4 regions of the Streptomyces sp. A5-4 genome follow, and region 3 is predicted to be linked to each of the others. Evidence: riboswitches for the same ligand, from Rfam matches in the RefSeq annotation. Region 3 holds a riboswitch; each other region holds the start of a gene.
The links. A riboswitch is a leader RNA that binds a small molecule or an ion and turns the genes downstream of it on or off. The one in region 3 is predicted to bind cyclic di-AMP.
Positions count from the first base shown of each region.

Region 1: linked by a shared signal. The riboswitch ahead of ACLLJJ_RS03760 (C40 family peptidase) and the one ahead of ACLLJJ_RS38160 (M23 family metallopeptidase) in region 3 are both predicted to bind cyclic di-AMP.
Region 2: linked by a shared signal. The riboswitch ahead of ACLLJJ_RS13990 (transglycosylase family protein) and the one ahead of ACLLJJ_RS38160 (M23 family metallopeptidase) in region 3 are both predicted to bind cyclic di-AMP.
Region 4: linked by a shared signal. The riboswitch ahead of ACLLJJ_RS16430 (M23 family metallopeptidase) and the one ahead of ACLLJJ_RS38160 (M23 family metallopeptidase) in region 3 are both predicted to bind cyclic di-AMP.

Region 1 covers NZ_CP178591.1:836,854-840,338, reverse strand. Annotated here, with positions in the region: gene ACLLJJ_RS03770 (LysR family transcriptional regulator) at 1-705, opposite strand, end outside; gene ACLLJJ_RS03765 (LysE family translocator) at 808-1,449, shown strand; gene ACLLJJ_RS03760 (C40 family peptidase) at 1,563-2,039, opposite strand; cyclic di-AMP (ydaO/yuaA leader) riboswitch at 2,043-2,215, opposite strand; gene ACLLJJ_RS03755 (hypothetical protein) at 2,543-2,851, opposite strand; gene ACLLJJ_RS03750 (ATP-dependent Clp protease proteolytic subunit) at 2,858-3,485, opposite strand, start outside.
Region 2 covers NZ_CP178591.1:3,043,390-3,046,874, reverse strand. Annotated here, with positions in the region: gene ACLLJJ_RS14000 (cytochrome P450 family protein) at 1-145, shown strand, start outside; gene ACLLJJ_RS13995 (transglycosylase family protein) at 258-1,199, shown strand; cyclic di-AMP (ydaO/yuaA leader) riboswitch at 1,455-1,626, shown strand; gene ACLLJJ_RS13990 (transglycosylase family protein) at 1,630-2,331, shown strand; gene eno (phosphopyruvate hydratase) at 2,572-3,485, shown strand, end outside.
Region 3 covers NZ_CP178591.1:8,165,019-8,168,503, forward strand. Annotated here, with positions in the region: gene ACLLJJ_RS38145 (DUF6126 family protein) at 1-159, shown strand, start outside; gene ACLLJJ_RS38150 (tyrosine-protein phosphatase) at 226-1,038, opposite strand; gene ACLLJJ_RS38155 (hypothetical protein) at 1,229-1,411, shown strand; cyclic di-AMP (ydaO/yuaA leader) riboswitch at 1,876-2,052, shown strand; gene ACLLJJ_RS38160 (M23 family metallopeptidase) at 2,056-3,000, shown strand; gene ACLLJJ_RS38165 (SGNH/GDSL hydrolase family protein) at 3,221-3,485, shown strand, end outside.
Region 4 covers NZ_CP178591.1:3,592,200-3,595,684, forward strand. Annotated here, with positions in the region: gene ACLLJJ_RS16425 (aldo/keto reductase) at 1-725, opposite strand, end outside; gene ACLLJJ_RS16430 (M23 family metallopeptidase) at 799-1,866, opposite strand; cyclic di-AMP (ydaO/yuaA leader) riboswitch at 1,878-2,013, opposite strand; gene ACLLJJ_RS16435 (PP2C family protein-serine/threonine phosphatase) at 2,273-3,485, opposite strand, start outside.

The DNA of each region.
Region 1 (3,485 bases), 7.3 Mb from region 3:
CACCAGCGCGTACCCGGGCGACTCGCACACCACCGCCGGAGTCGCCCCCGCCGCGGCCAGCGCCGCCTCCACGCCCTGGCGGGGCGGATGGGTCGGCGCACTGCTGATCAGCGGCTGTCCGGCCAGGTCCGCCAGGCGCAGCCGCTCCGAGCCCCCGGCCAGCGCATGGCCGGGCGCCGTCACCAGCACCAGCTCCTCGACCAGCAGCCGCTCCGCCGCCACCCCGGAGGGCGGGGGCGCGGTCGGCGCGGGCTCGTAACTGTGGGTCAGAGCGAGGTCCGCCTCGCCGGCCGCCACCGCGGTGACCCCGTCCGGCGGCTCGTAGTCGGCGACCACCAGCTCCACATCGGGATGCGCCCGGCGGAACGCGCTGAGCACCGGCGGCAGCAGATGGATGCCGGCCGTCGTGAACGTGCCGACCCGGAGCCGGCCGCCGGACAGGCCCGCCAGCTGCGCCAGTTCGTGCCGAGCCAGGTCCAGCTCGCCGAGCACCCGCCGGGCCCGGACCGCCAGCAGTTCGCCCGCGGCCGTCAGCCTGGCCCCGCGATGGTGGCGCACCAGCAAAGTGGCGCCCGTCTCGCGTTCCAGCTTGGCGAGCTGCTGCGACAGTGCGGGCGCGGTGTAGCCGAGGCGCGTGGCTGCGCGTGTGATGGAACCGGCCTCGGCGACCGCGACCAACGCCGCCAGCCTCGTCGGGTCGTACATGCTGAGCTCCCCGGGGGCGGGCCGACCCCCAACAGTTCCTTTAGGCAGACCATGAAGATTGCAAGTACATGCTAAAGCCCCGGCCGGTCCAGGATGGGGAGCATGGACGCACAACTGATCGCCTTCACCGGCGTCGCCGCGGGCATGGTCGCCATGCCCGGCGCGGATTTCACGGTCGTCGTACGCAACGCACTGGCGTCCCGTCGCTCGGGGGTGGCGAGCGCGGTGGGCGTCGCGGGCGGACTGCTCGTGCACACCGCACTGGCCGTCGCGGGGCTCGCCGCCGTACTGGTCGCCGTACCGGCTCTGTTCCGTGCGATCCAGCTGCTCGGTGGCGCCTACATTCTCTACCTGGGCTGCCGTGCGCTGCTGTCGGTGCGTGCTTCCGCGCCCGAGGGTCGGCCGGACGCGGAGCGCGAGAAGAAGGCGGTGGGCGGTGTCGGACGCAGCCTTCGGCAGGGTTTCCTCACCAACGCGCTCAACCCCAAGGCGCCGGTTCTCTTCCTCAGCCTGCTGCCCCAGTTCGTGCCCGAGGGCCGGCCGCCGCTTCCCAGGACGCTGTTGCTCGCCATGATCGTCGTCGTACTGGCCCTGCTCTGGTTCCCCGCGGTCGCGCTCCTGGTGGACCGGCTGGGCCCCTGGCTGCGGCGCCCGCGCGCGGCCCGCACCGTCGAGGCGGTCAGCGGCGGCGCGCTCGCCGTGCTGGGGCTGATCCTGCTGGCCGGGCCGCTGGGGGCGGTGTGACCGCGCCGCCGGGGGAATCGGGAGGGGCTGCGACGGGCGGGCGGTCGGGGTGACGGCGGACCACACCGTCGCCCCGACCGCCCCGGCCGTCACCGGGGTGCGGCCGAGGCCGGTCAGCGCACCCTGCCGTACCAGACGCTCCTGGACCAGATCCTCTCCAGTCGCACCACGGACCCACGCTTGGGGGAGTGCCAGATCTTGCCACTGCCGGCGTAGATGCCCACGTGGTAGACGTTCCGGCCGGAGTGGAAGAAGACCAGGTCGCCCCGGACTCTGCTGGAGGAGGAGATGCGGCGGGTCTTGTTGTACTGGGACTGGGCGGTGCGCGGCAGGCGCTTGCCCGCCTTCTTGAACGAGTAGAGCGTCAGCCCCGAGCAGTCGAACCGGTTGGGACCCGCTGCCCCGTACCCGTACGGGGCCCCCTTCTTCGACGCGGCCACTTTCAGTGCCTTCGTCGAGTGCGCCGGGGCGGCCTGCGCCTCACTCGCTGCTCCTGGCGCCAGCATCGAGGCACCCAGCACGGCAAGGGTGAGGGCCGAAGCCGCTCCGGTTCTGGTCATCAGCGACGGAACATTCATCTGCGCGGTCATACGCGACCCTTCGTCAGCCGCCTGTGAAGGATGACCTGTCGGGTTCGGACAGGCGAAGATGTCCGGCCGCGTCAAGCGGCTTCACCCCAAGGGACGGCCGTGCGAACAGGCCACCCCGACGCGCTTGGGTCTTCCACTCCTGCCGTTGCACTCTGTCGACCAGGCATCCGGGAAGCGGCAGGACTCAGCGTCCACCCGGACCGCCCCGCCGTGTGGCAGGGGCTTGTCGTCCCAGGGATCTTGACCCATGACCCGTCTGTTTTCCGAGCTGAAACGACGTTATGTGAGGCTCCTCACCACTGACCCGTTCGGGTGGACAAGGGCGTTCGCGTCCCCCGCCGTCGGTGCGTGGCGACGGCTGTACCAGCGGCGGAGTGGCTCATTCCGGGCGGTGCGTAGCTGGGATGTGCAAGTCGAGCGGTACCGCTGACCACCCGTTCGCTACGCCATTCGAGGGAGCGCGTGTCGTACTGCGACCGGCTCGCGGGCCGAGCCGCGCGCCGTCAACTCGATGAGAACGGTGGCACGGTGACCCGGCCCGAGCGCCGCTCCCCGTCGAGGACACGCAGCGCCCGCGCCGGCGCGGCGGCGTGTACCCGGGCTTCGTCCCGCTGGTGCATCAGGGTGAGGGCGTCCCGCAGCGCGGGAGCCTTCGATGCGGGGGCCTGCGCGGCGCGCACTGCCCCATAGGTGTCCGTGGCGCGCACCGGGTTGATCCGTCCCAGCAGATCGACCACTTCGAGATAGCGGACGACGAACTCACCCTCGGCGCGGGTCAGTGCGGGCAGTGGCGGCAGTTCGGGCGGCGGCATCGCGGCTCACCTCGGTTGGCAGGCGGGGGTGTCCTTGCGGCTCTGCACGATGTGATCGACCAGGCCGTACGCCTCGGCGGCGCCGGCGTCGAAGATCTTGTCGCGCTGGATGTCCGTACCGATGCGCTCAAGGCTCTGCCCGGTGTGGAGAGCCAGCATCCCGGCGAGTGTCTCGCGCATGCGCAGCAGTTCCCGCGCCTCGATCTCCAGATCCGACGGCTGGCCCCGCACGGGCTCGTCGATGGAGGGCTGGCTCAGGAGCACCCGGGCGCCCGGCAGGGCGAGTCGCTTTCCCGGGGCGCCGGCCGCGAGCAGCACGGCGGCCGACGACGCGGCCTGGCCCAGACAGATCGTCTCCACGTCGCAGGTGACGAACTGGATCGTGTCGTAGATCGCGGACATGGCGGTGAACGAGCCGCCGGGGGAGTTGATGTAGAGCGAGATGTCCCGGTCGGGGGCGGCGTGTTCGAGGTACATGAACTGCGCCATCACGTCGTTGGCCGCGGTGTCGTCGACGGCCGTTCCGAGAAAGACGATGCGCTCCTCCAACAGCCTGGAGTACGGGTCCATGGTCCGGGTCCCGGTGCTGGTGCGCTCGGTGAACTCGGGAAGTACATAGCGGGCGGAGGCGGCG
Region 2 (3,485 bases), 5.1 Mb from region 3:
GGGACAGACGGCGCTCGCGACGCTGCTCCGGCGCCTTCCGGACTTGCGGCTTGCGGTGGAGCATGACGATTTGCGCTGGCGCGGGGGACTCATCATGCGCGGACTGCGCACGCTTCCGGTCGAGTTCGGGATGAAACAGGAGTGACGGGACGTCAATGTTGAGACCTTCACGTGATCTCTGCTGCATCGACTTGTAACAAACGTTCGAGTACGGCTACCTTCACCGTCATCTCAGCCGTCACTCGAAAGGCAACCGCATGCTCTCCGCGAACGGCCGGCATCGCCGCCCGCGTCAGGCTCCGGCCCTCGTCGTAGCGGCGGGAGTCGCCGGCTCGGCCATCGCCATCCCACTGCTCGGTGCCACCAGCGCGGGCGCGGCCGAAGCAGCGACCTGGGACCGGGTCGCCGAATGCGAGAGCGGCGGCATGTGGAGCGCCGACCTCGGTAACGGGTACTACGGCGGGCTCCAGTTCTCGCAGGACACCTGGAAGAGCTTCGGCGGTACGGCGTACGCGCCGCGCGCCGACCTCGCCAGCCGCTCGCAGCAGATCCAGATCGCGGACAAGGTGCTCGCCGACCAGGGCCCGCAGGCCTGGCCGAGCTGCTCGGTGATCTCGGGCCTGGCGGCGGGCGACAACGCCGAGCCGGCCGACGGCGCCACCGCGCCGAAGCCGTCGGACACCCCGGACCCGGCCGAGGCCGACGGGGCCGAGGACGTGAAGGGAACGACGGGGGACCCGGCGAAGCCGAAGACGGGCGACTCCGCGAAGTCGACCGACTCCGCCGACCCGACCGCGCCCCCCGCGTCCGCGACGCCCTCCCAGGCCCCCCGGAAGCCCGCGGAGAAGTCCGCGGCGCCCACCACCGAAGAGGGCACGCCGCAGGGCAAGCACCGCGGCGGGAAGGCCGAGGAGCCCGGCGAGAGCGCCGAAGCCGCCACCGGACATGCGGATGAGTCGCGTGAATCGGGGCGTCATGCCTCACGAGGTGACGGATCGGCACGTGACGCGGACGACGCCGTCGCCACGGACGGCGAGTACGTCGTCGTCGCCGGTGACAGCCTCTGGACCATCGCCGACACGCACGACGTCTCGGGCGGCTGGTCGGCGATCTACGAGGCGAACGAGGGTGTCGTCGGCTCCGACGCGGACCTCATCCGCCCCGGCCAGAGCCTTGATCTGACCGCGAAGCAGGGGTAGTTCGCGGTCGAATGTCCGGTTTGGCGCCAGTGAGACAAGGGTCTCTTTGTCTCAACTGGCGTGTCCCGCCGACAAGCCCTCCTCGTGTCGCCTCTGACCTGCACGGATGCCCTCGCCGCGGAAGCAAGTAAGGGGGATATCTCCCTGATGTTCGCCTTTGGACATCAGGGAGTCGTGTGTTTACGGTCGGACCGCTCGCCACCGCGGGCCCCGTCGACCGTCACGCCGAATCCTGCCGTCGGTCGGGGGGAACCGACGCGTAAAGCGCCGTAGGCAGGAGCGGGGGACCCAGGTAAGCGCCGGGCCCGGCCGTCGAGAGACGAACCGGAACCGGCTAGGGGTAAAGCTGCGCATCCGTACGTGCAGCCGGGCAACTCACTTGGCCCGAACCCGACAGCTCACCTCGTAGGCGTCGGTGAGGAGATGTCACATGCTGTTTTCCAGCAAGGCCAAGCACCGTCGCCCGTCCAAGGCCACCCGTGTCGCCGCGCTCGCCGGCATCAGCGGCGCTGTCATCGCCGCCCCGCTGATGGGCGCGTCCTCCGCCTCGGCGGCCTCCGTCGAGACGTGGGACGCCGTCGCCCAGTGCGAGTCCGGCGGCAACTGGTCCATCGACACCGGCAACGGCTACTCGGGCGGCCTGCAGTTCTCGCCGTCCAGCTGGGCCGCAGCGGGCGGTACGCAGTACGCCCCGAGCGCCGCCCAGGCCTCCAAGAGCCAGCAGATCGCTGCTGCCGAGCGTCTCCTCGACCTCCAGGGCCCGGGTGCCTGGGCATGCGCCGGCGCCGGTGGCCTCACCAACGACGGTGTGGACCCGGGTGTCGACGCCTCGGGCTCCGACACGCAGAAGCAGGCCGAGCCGCAGCAGGAGCAGAAGCAGGCCGAGCCGCGCGCCGCCGAGCAGCCCGCCTCGCGCAGCGAGGTCCGCTCCGCCCCGCAGGCCGAGGCCAAGGCCGCCGCCCCCATCAAGAAGGGCGACGGCGAGTACAAGGTCAAGGCCGGCGACACCCTCGGCAAGATCGCCAAGGCCGAGAAGGTCAAGGGCGGCTGGGACAAGGTCTTCGAGCTGAACAAGGACATCGTCACCGACGCCGATGTCATCTACCCGGGCCAGCAGCTGCACCTCAAGTGAGCTCGAATCTGAGCAGCTGAGCGGCTGAGGGGCTCGCCCCACAGAACCACCCCGGCCCGGCGCGTTCTCCCCCGTACGCGCCGGGCCGGGGTTTCGTCATTATTTGCCCCGGCAAGTGCGTGTTCTTGTCCCAGGGAACGGGCGATCGGCCGGTTGATGCCCCCGAGCCGGTTAGGCTCTTGGCGCAAGGCCAAAGTGACCCTGCACCCCTAGCGTCACACCCCATAAGGAGATGCTCTCGTGCCGTCCATCGACGTCGTCGTAGCCCGGGAAATCCTGGACTCCCGAGGCAACCCCACGGTCGAGGTCGAGGTCGGCCTCGACGACGGCAGCACCGGTCGTGCTGCCGTTCCCTCCGGTGCTTCCACCGGCGCGTTCGAGGCCGTCGAACTTCGCGACGGTGACCCGAACCGCTACCTCGGCAAGGGCGTCGAGAAGGCAGTCCTCGCCGTCATCGAGCAGATCGGCCCGGAGCTCGTCGGCTACGACGCCACCGAGCAGCGCCTGATCGACCAGGCCATGTGCGACCTGGATGCCACTGAGAACAAGGGCTCGCTCGGCGCGAACGCCATCCTCGGCGTCTCGCTCGCCGTCGCGCACGCCGCTTCCGAGGCGTCCGACCTGCCGCTCTTCCGCTACCTCGGCGGACCCAACGCGCACCTGCTGCCCGTCCCGATGATGAACATCCTCAACGGTGGGTCGCACGCCGACTCCAACGTGGACATTCAGGAATTCATGATCGCGCCGATCGGCGCGGAGTCCTTCTCCGAGGCGCTGCGCTGGGGCACGGAGGTCTACCACACCCTCAAGTCCGTCCTGAAGACCAAGGGCCTGTCCACCGGCCTCGGCGACGAGGGCGGCTTCGCCCCGAACCTGGACTCCAACCGCGCCGCGCTCGACCTCATCCTTGAGGCCATCGCGCAGGCCGGTTACATCCCGGGCGAGCAGATCGCGCTCGCGCTCGACGTCGCCGCGTCCGAGTTCTACAAGGACGGCGCGTACGAGTTCGAGGGCAAGTCCCGCTCGGCCGCCGAGATGACCGAGTACTACGAGGAGCTCGTCGCCTCGTACCCGCTCGTCTCCATCGAGGACCCGCTGTACGAGGACGACTGGGCGGGCTGGAAGGTCCTCACCGACAAGCTGGGCAGCAAGGT
Region 3 (3,485 bases):
AAGGCCGGCGAAGAGGCGGACGTGAGGCCCGCCCGACGCGGCATCGTCGAGGACAAGTTCCCCAGGGGGCTGATGATCCGGCTCTTCGTGTACGTCGTGGCCGGCCATCTCTTCGCGGCCTTCGTCTATCTGCTCTTCACGCTGGGCGACGCGCGCTGACCGCGCCGCGCGCCGGGGCGAGGGGCCGGCCCGGGGTGCGGGAGCAGGCCCGGGCCGCGATGTCGCTCAGGCATCGTCGAGGAGCCGCAGCCGCAGCCGCTCGCGCGTCTCGGGGGTGACCCGCAGGCCTTCCGTGAGGTAGCGCTCGGCGCCGCCCCAGACCTCCTCGATGGTCTCGAAGGCGGCGTCGAGGTACTCGGCGCGGGCCTCGAAGAGCGGGCTGAGCAGTTCCATGACCTCGGGGGACATGCCGACGGGGGAGTTGTCGCTGCGGCTGACCTTGTAGCGGCGCGACGGGTCGTTCGACTTGAGGTAGTCGGCCACGATGGCCTCGCGCTCGACGCCGACCGCCAGCAGCGACACCGCTATCGAGAGCCCCGCGCGATCCTTGCCCGCCGCGCAGTGCATCAGCGCCGGGACGCTGTCCTCGGCCAAGGCGTGCAGCACCTGGCTGTGCTCGCCGGTGCGCTCCTTGATGATCTCGCGGTAGGTGTCGGACATCCGCCCCGCCGCCTTGCCGTCCGCGAGAATCTCGCGCAGCTCGTCGAGGTTTCCGTCGCGGACCATCTTCCAGAACACCGCGCCGTCGGCCGGGTCGGTCAGCGGCAGGTTCACATTGCGTACACCCGCCAGCTCGACGTCCGGACCCTCCAGCTTCTGGTCCGCCTCATTGCGGAAGTCGAAGATCGTGTGCAGGCCGAGGGAGTCGAGAAAGACCGCGTCGGCGACGGTGGCGTGTGCCAGGTGCCCGCTGCGGAAGAGCACGCCGTGCCGCACCTGCCGGCCGTCCACGGTCGGCAGGCCGCCCACATCGCGGAAGTTGCGCACTCCGGCAAGGTCGGGCTCTGTCGACGGGACCTGCGGCAGCTGCTGTGTCACGGTGACTCCTGAAGTGTCTGCCGTCGGCGTTGCTCGCCGATCTGGGCACCGTTCGACGATACGACATGAGTACCTGAGGCAATTGTCTCGGCCGTGCACGCGCGGCCGTCGCCCCGGGCCGAGCGGGAGCTGCCCGTACCTGGCCATGAACTCCACGCCCCCGTGTGCCGATTGGGGCCAGGGGGGGCGCGTGCCCGACCCCACCATCGCCACCGCCCCGCGCGCCAACTGGAGGGCCTCGCGGTACACCGGGCGGAAGGCCGACCACCGCGGTGTCCCGGTCGCCCTCACCGGGGAGTTCCTGGCCGGCTACCGGCTGCACCCGAGGGGCCCCACTGTTCGGACGCGCGGCGCGTACCAGGGGAGTGGCTGAGCGGCGAGCCGGCCGAGGCGGGTGTGACCACCTTCGCCGGTCCGCGCGCCGATGATCCGGACACCTCGCCGGACCTGGCGTGGGGCCGGCGTACAAGCTGGTGGTGCTCCGGGTGTCCGGCGCGGGCCCTGGTCGTCGACTGCGCGGAGGTCAGGATCACCGACTTCGGGCGGCGAGTAGCACTTGGGGCGAATCGGGCTATTTGTGGGTAACACCCCTTGTGGGCAAGGGGGATGGTGTGCTTGCTGGTGAGCAGGATCATATTCGTGACGGTGCGTGGCGAAGTCGTGAAGCGAATACCAGGTCGTGGGCGGGGCGTGAAGATCGGTAATCCACGGAGTGTGACGACAAATCCCCACGGGATTGCCGCAGAGCGATGATCAGCCATGGCCGATTGTCCTGATCGGCTTGTTCGAGGACGCCTCGGCGGCTTACGGTCACCGTCAATCCGGGTGGATCGCCGAATCCTGCCACCGCCCGGAAACCCCACGACACTCACGTGTGGCAGGAGCGGGGGACCCAGGTAGTACGCCGTCATCCGGAACTCCGGACCGGCTCGGGGTTAAGTCGCGCGGTTGCGCGGCCGGGCATCTCCAGCCCGAACCCGACAGCTCACCTCGTAGGCGCCGGAGAGGAAATTCGCCATGCCCGCAAAGGGTAAGCACCGCCGCCCGAGGTCCAACTCGATCACCCGTGGATTCGTCGCCGCGGGAACGGGCGGAGCCGCACTCGCACTTCCGTTCATCGCCGCCACCGGCGCGAACGCCGCGGAGAACGCCGCACCGGCCGCCGCGCCCGCCGTGGCCCCCGAGAAGGCCGCGTCCGCCGCAGCCGTCTCGCAGCAGAAGCAGCAGCCGAAGAAGGCCGGCAGCAAGACGTACGCCGTGGTCTCCGGCGACTACCTGTCGAAGATCGCCGACCAGCAGAACGTGCGCGGCGGCTGGCAGAAGCTGTACGAGGACAACCGGTCGACCGTCGGCGACAACCCCGGGCTGATCATGCCGGGCATGAAGCTCAGCATCGGCGCGAAGGCGGCCGGCTCCGCCCCGTCGTCCGCGTCGCAGTCGTCGGCCAAGGCCGCCGCACCCGCCGCGCAGCCGAAGTCGTCCTCCTCGCAGTCCTCCTCCTCCGCGAGCGGATCGGAGAAGTCCGAGTCGGCCGGCTCCGCATCGACGGCGTCGTCCTCCGGCTTCACCGCCCCGGTCTCCGCGGGCATCACCACCTCCTACCGCGCCTCCGGCGGCAGCTGGTCCAGCGGCTACCACACGGGCGTCGACTTCTCCGCGTCCAGCGGCACCTCGGTCAAGGCCGTCGGCGCCGGCACCGTCGTCTCCGCGGGCTGGAGCGGCTCGTACGGCAACGAGGTCGTCATCCAGCACAACGACGGCCGCTACTCGCAGTACGCCCACCTGTCCTCGCTGTCCGTCTCGTCCGGCCAGAGCGTCACCGGCGGCACGCAGATCGGTCTCTCCGGCAGTACCGGCAACTCCACGGGCCCGCACCTGCACTTCGAGATCAGGACCGGCCCGAGCTACGGCTCCGACATAGACCCGCTGGGTTACCTGCGCGGTCACGGCGTCTCCGTCTGACACACGCCCTCTCTCCGGGCCACGGGCATCGCCTTCGTATGCCCCCTTCCGCGCCGCACACCGGCCGCGGAAGGGGGCGTACGCGTTGAACCAGGTCCGTCCAGGCCGGCCCAGGCATATTCCGGGGTTGACCCAAACTTGACCGGTGTCCTTTCTCACCGGCGTCAACCCCCTCCCTACGGTGGCGTAGGTCACTTGATCCAGTGGAGCATGGGCCGACGTGGGAGACGATGCGAGATCATTCAGGACAGGGACCATAGGGTCGTACGCGGCGATTGGGGACAGCTTCACGGAGGGGGTCGGTGACCCCGGACCCGGCGGTGCGTACATCGGCTGGGCGGACCGGCTGGCCGTACTCCTCGACGATCGTGTCCCCGAGCACACATTCCGCTATGCCAACCTCGCCGTGCGCGGCCGGCTCCTCGACCAGATCGTGGCCGAGCAGGTCCCCAGGGCGATGGAACTGGCCCCCGACCTGGTGAGCT
Region 4 (3,485 bases), 4.6 Mb from region 3:
GTCTCCAGGTGCTTGGCCGCACCGGTGGCGCGTGCGCTGTCGACGGTCGCGCCGGGCCGGTACTTGCCGGTGAGGAAGCCCGAGGCGAGTGCGAAGTACGGGACGGCGGACAGGCCAGCGGCGGCGGCGGTGTCCTGGAGTTCGCCCTCGTAGGTGTCGCGCGAGACGAGGTTGTAGTGCGGCTGGAGGGCGACATAGCGCGCCAGCCCTTCCTGCTCCGAGAAGGCCAGGGACGCCCGGAGGCGTTCGGCGCTGATGTTGGAGGCGGCGATCGCGCGGACCTTGCCGTCCTTCACCAGCTGGTCGAGAGCGGTGATGATCTCCTCGACGGGCACGGTCTCGTCGTCGAAGTGCGTGTAGTAGAGGTCGATGTGGTCGGTGCCGAGCCGACGCAGCGACTCGTCGGCGGCGGCCTTGATGTTCGTACCGGCCAGCCCCTTGTACGAGGGGTGGGCGCCGACCTTGGTGGCGACGACGACCTCGGAGCGGTTGCCTCGCGAGGCGAGCCAGCGGCCGAGGACGCGCTCGGACTCGCCGCCCTCGTTGCCCGGGGCCCAGGCCGAATAGGAGTCGGCGCTGTCGACGAAGTTGCCGCCCCCGGCGACGTACGCGTCGAGGACGGCGAAGGACTGCGCCTCGTCGGCGGTCCAGCCGAAGACGTTGCCACCGAGGGCGAGCGGGAAGACGGCGAGCTCGGAGCTGCCCAGCTTGCGGAGAGAAGTCATGGGTTGATCAACCGCATGGCGGGCACATGCATTCCCCGGCCGGCTCCGGGACTCCCGCAGCCGGCCCGAGGTCTCAGACGTTGAGGCCCTTGCCGCGCAGCCAGGACGCGGGGTCGACGCCGTCGCCGCCGGGTGTGTGCACTTCGAGGTGCAGGTGCGGGCCCGTCACATTGCCGGTGGCGCCGACGTTGCCGATGGTGTCGCCCGTGCCGACGTCGCCCGAGGTGACGCTCATCGAGGAGAGGTGGCAGTACCAGATCTCCGTACCGTCATCGAGTTCGAGGACGATGCGGTAGCCGTAGGAGCCCGACCAGCCCGCCGACTTGATGGTCCCGCCGTGCACGGCCTTGACCGGCGTGCCCGTCGGGGCAGCGAAGTCGAGCCCGGTGTGCTGACCGGAGGACCACATCGAGCCGGACTGGCCGTAGGTGGAGGTGAGCGTGTACGAGGAGGTCGGCAGGGAGTAGCTGGCGGCCAGCTTCGCGAGCCGCTTCGCCTCGGCCTTGGCCTTGGCCGCTTCCTCCGCCTTGCGCTCCTTCTCGGCGGCGTCGGCCTTCGCCTCGTCCTGCTGGGACTTCGCATCCGCCGCGGCCTGCTCGGCGGCGGCCGACTCGGCGGCCTGCGCGACGTCGGCGTCCGCGGCGGCCTGCTGCTGGTCGGCCTGCTGGAGTATGCGGGCGCGGAGCAACTCGCCGGCGTCGGTGGTGCCCTGCTGCGCGTCGGCGGTGCTGATACCGGCGGTGGTGAGCGGGGTGGCGGCGACGACCGCTTCGCCCGTGGTGACGCCGGAGTCTTTCGCGTCGCCGGAGAACAGGGCGCCTACGCCGGGAAGGGACTTGGCGTCGGGCAGCGAGTCGGTGATGGCGTCCGGAAGGGAGATCGAGACGGCCGGCTTGTCCTGCGCGGTGGCGATGCCGCCCGCGCCGACGGCGGCGATGACTCCGACACCCAGAACCGTGGAGCTGCGGGCGATGCCACCGCGCTGCTTGGCCACGCGGTGCTTGCCGCGCACGGGACGAATGGAGTCCTCGGTGGGATTCCACTCTTCCCAAGTACCCTCCCCGCGAATGAGGTCGGCGGGGTCGTTCGGCACCCCGTAGGGGGGCAGGGGGGCCACGGGGGCAGGGGTGTTGGACGCCACGGAGGCGTGCTCCTTTCCTTCCTTCTCGCCTACCGGGTTAGCTGACGGGTTCGGAGCAGGAAGGTCTCCTACGGGCCAGGTTCGGCCCGATTCACCCCAAGGAACATGGTTCCCCGGTTCCCTTGCGGAATTCGGCGCATGCACACGGTGTCGCCTCTTGCGACGACTGGGACAACCGCGCTGCGTTATCGAACGTTAATAGAGACCCGGTCCGGTTCCAAGCTGTTCCTGGTGATCGTTAACGTCTTCGCCACAGACTTAGCGGGACACAATCGGTCACAACGGGTCGAGTTGATCGACACTCAGCAAACATCGATTTCTTGACGGTTCGTCAATTGTTACGCGCAGCGGTGCGCTACGACTACGGAGCGTCGCAGCAAGGCGGAACGCGACCTTTCCAGCGTCCTCAGGGACCGGAGCGCGTCCCGGATCCATCGCCGGATTCATCGCCGAACCCACTGCCGGGCGCCGCACGGGGTGGCCCGCCGTCGGGCGCGCCCGCTGCCGCGCCTCCTGCCCCTGCCCCGCGCCCCGGCCCGCCCGCTGCCGCCGGTCTCTGCCGCTCGGCCCGCCTGACGATCTCCACGGTCCTGCGCCGGTCCTGCTGCCCCTCGGAGGGCCGCCCGACCGCCAGCAGCGCCATGTCGTCCGTGGACCCGCCACCGGTGTGCAGCCGTACGTCGTCGATGAGCGCGCCCAGCAGCTCCTCGGGCCCGGGAAAGATCCGGCCGCGCAGCCGCGCCTGCGGGTCGTAGAAGACGCCCGCCGCGTCGCGGGCCTCGGACAGGCCGTCCGTGTAGAGGAGCAGCGTGGCCCCCGCCGGGTAGGGGTGCTCCTGCGCCCGGTCCGGCCAGGCCCCCAGCTCGGCCATCCCCAGCGGCAGCGCGGGCTCGACCGGCTCGATGACGTCCAACGCCCCGTCGGCGTACAGCAGCAACGGCTCGGGGTGGCCGCGGTTGACCAGCCGTAGGACTCCACGGTCCCGAGAGATCTCGGCGAGCACGGCGGTGGTGAAGCCCTCGAACGCGTCGAGGCCGTCGCGCCGGGTCCCTTCGCGCGCCAGCGCCCGCTCCAGCCGCTGCGCGACGCCCTCCAGCGAGGACTCCTGCTCGGCGGCCTCGCGAAAGGCTCCGATGACCACCGCGACGGCCTCCACGGCGTCCATCCCCTTGCCCCGGACGTCCCCCACCACCAGGCGCACGCCGTACGGCGTTTCCTGCACGGCGAAGAGGTCGCCGCCGATGAAGGCGTCCGCCTGCGCCGCCTCGTAGCGCGCCGCGACGTACAGCCCGGCGATCCGGTCGGCGGGCGTGGGCAGCACGGCACGCTGGGCCGCCTCGGCGATCTCCCGGGCGGAGGCCAGCTCGCGGTCGCTGCGCCGCACGACACGGTTGATGACCACCGCGAGGGCGGCCACGGTGACCACGGTGACCAGCTCGGTGGCGGCCTCGACCTGTGTCGCGGTCTGCGTACGAACGTGCAGCCCGGCGATGGCCAGGGTCGAGGCGATCCCGGTCAGCACGGTGTTGCTGAGGGAGAAGAGCGGGGCGGCGATCAGCGGGGCGGCGGCGAAGAGGGGCGACGCCGTGAAGTTCGACGGGGTCATGAGGTCGAAGAAC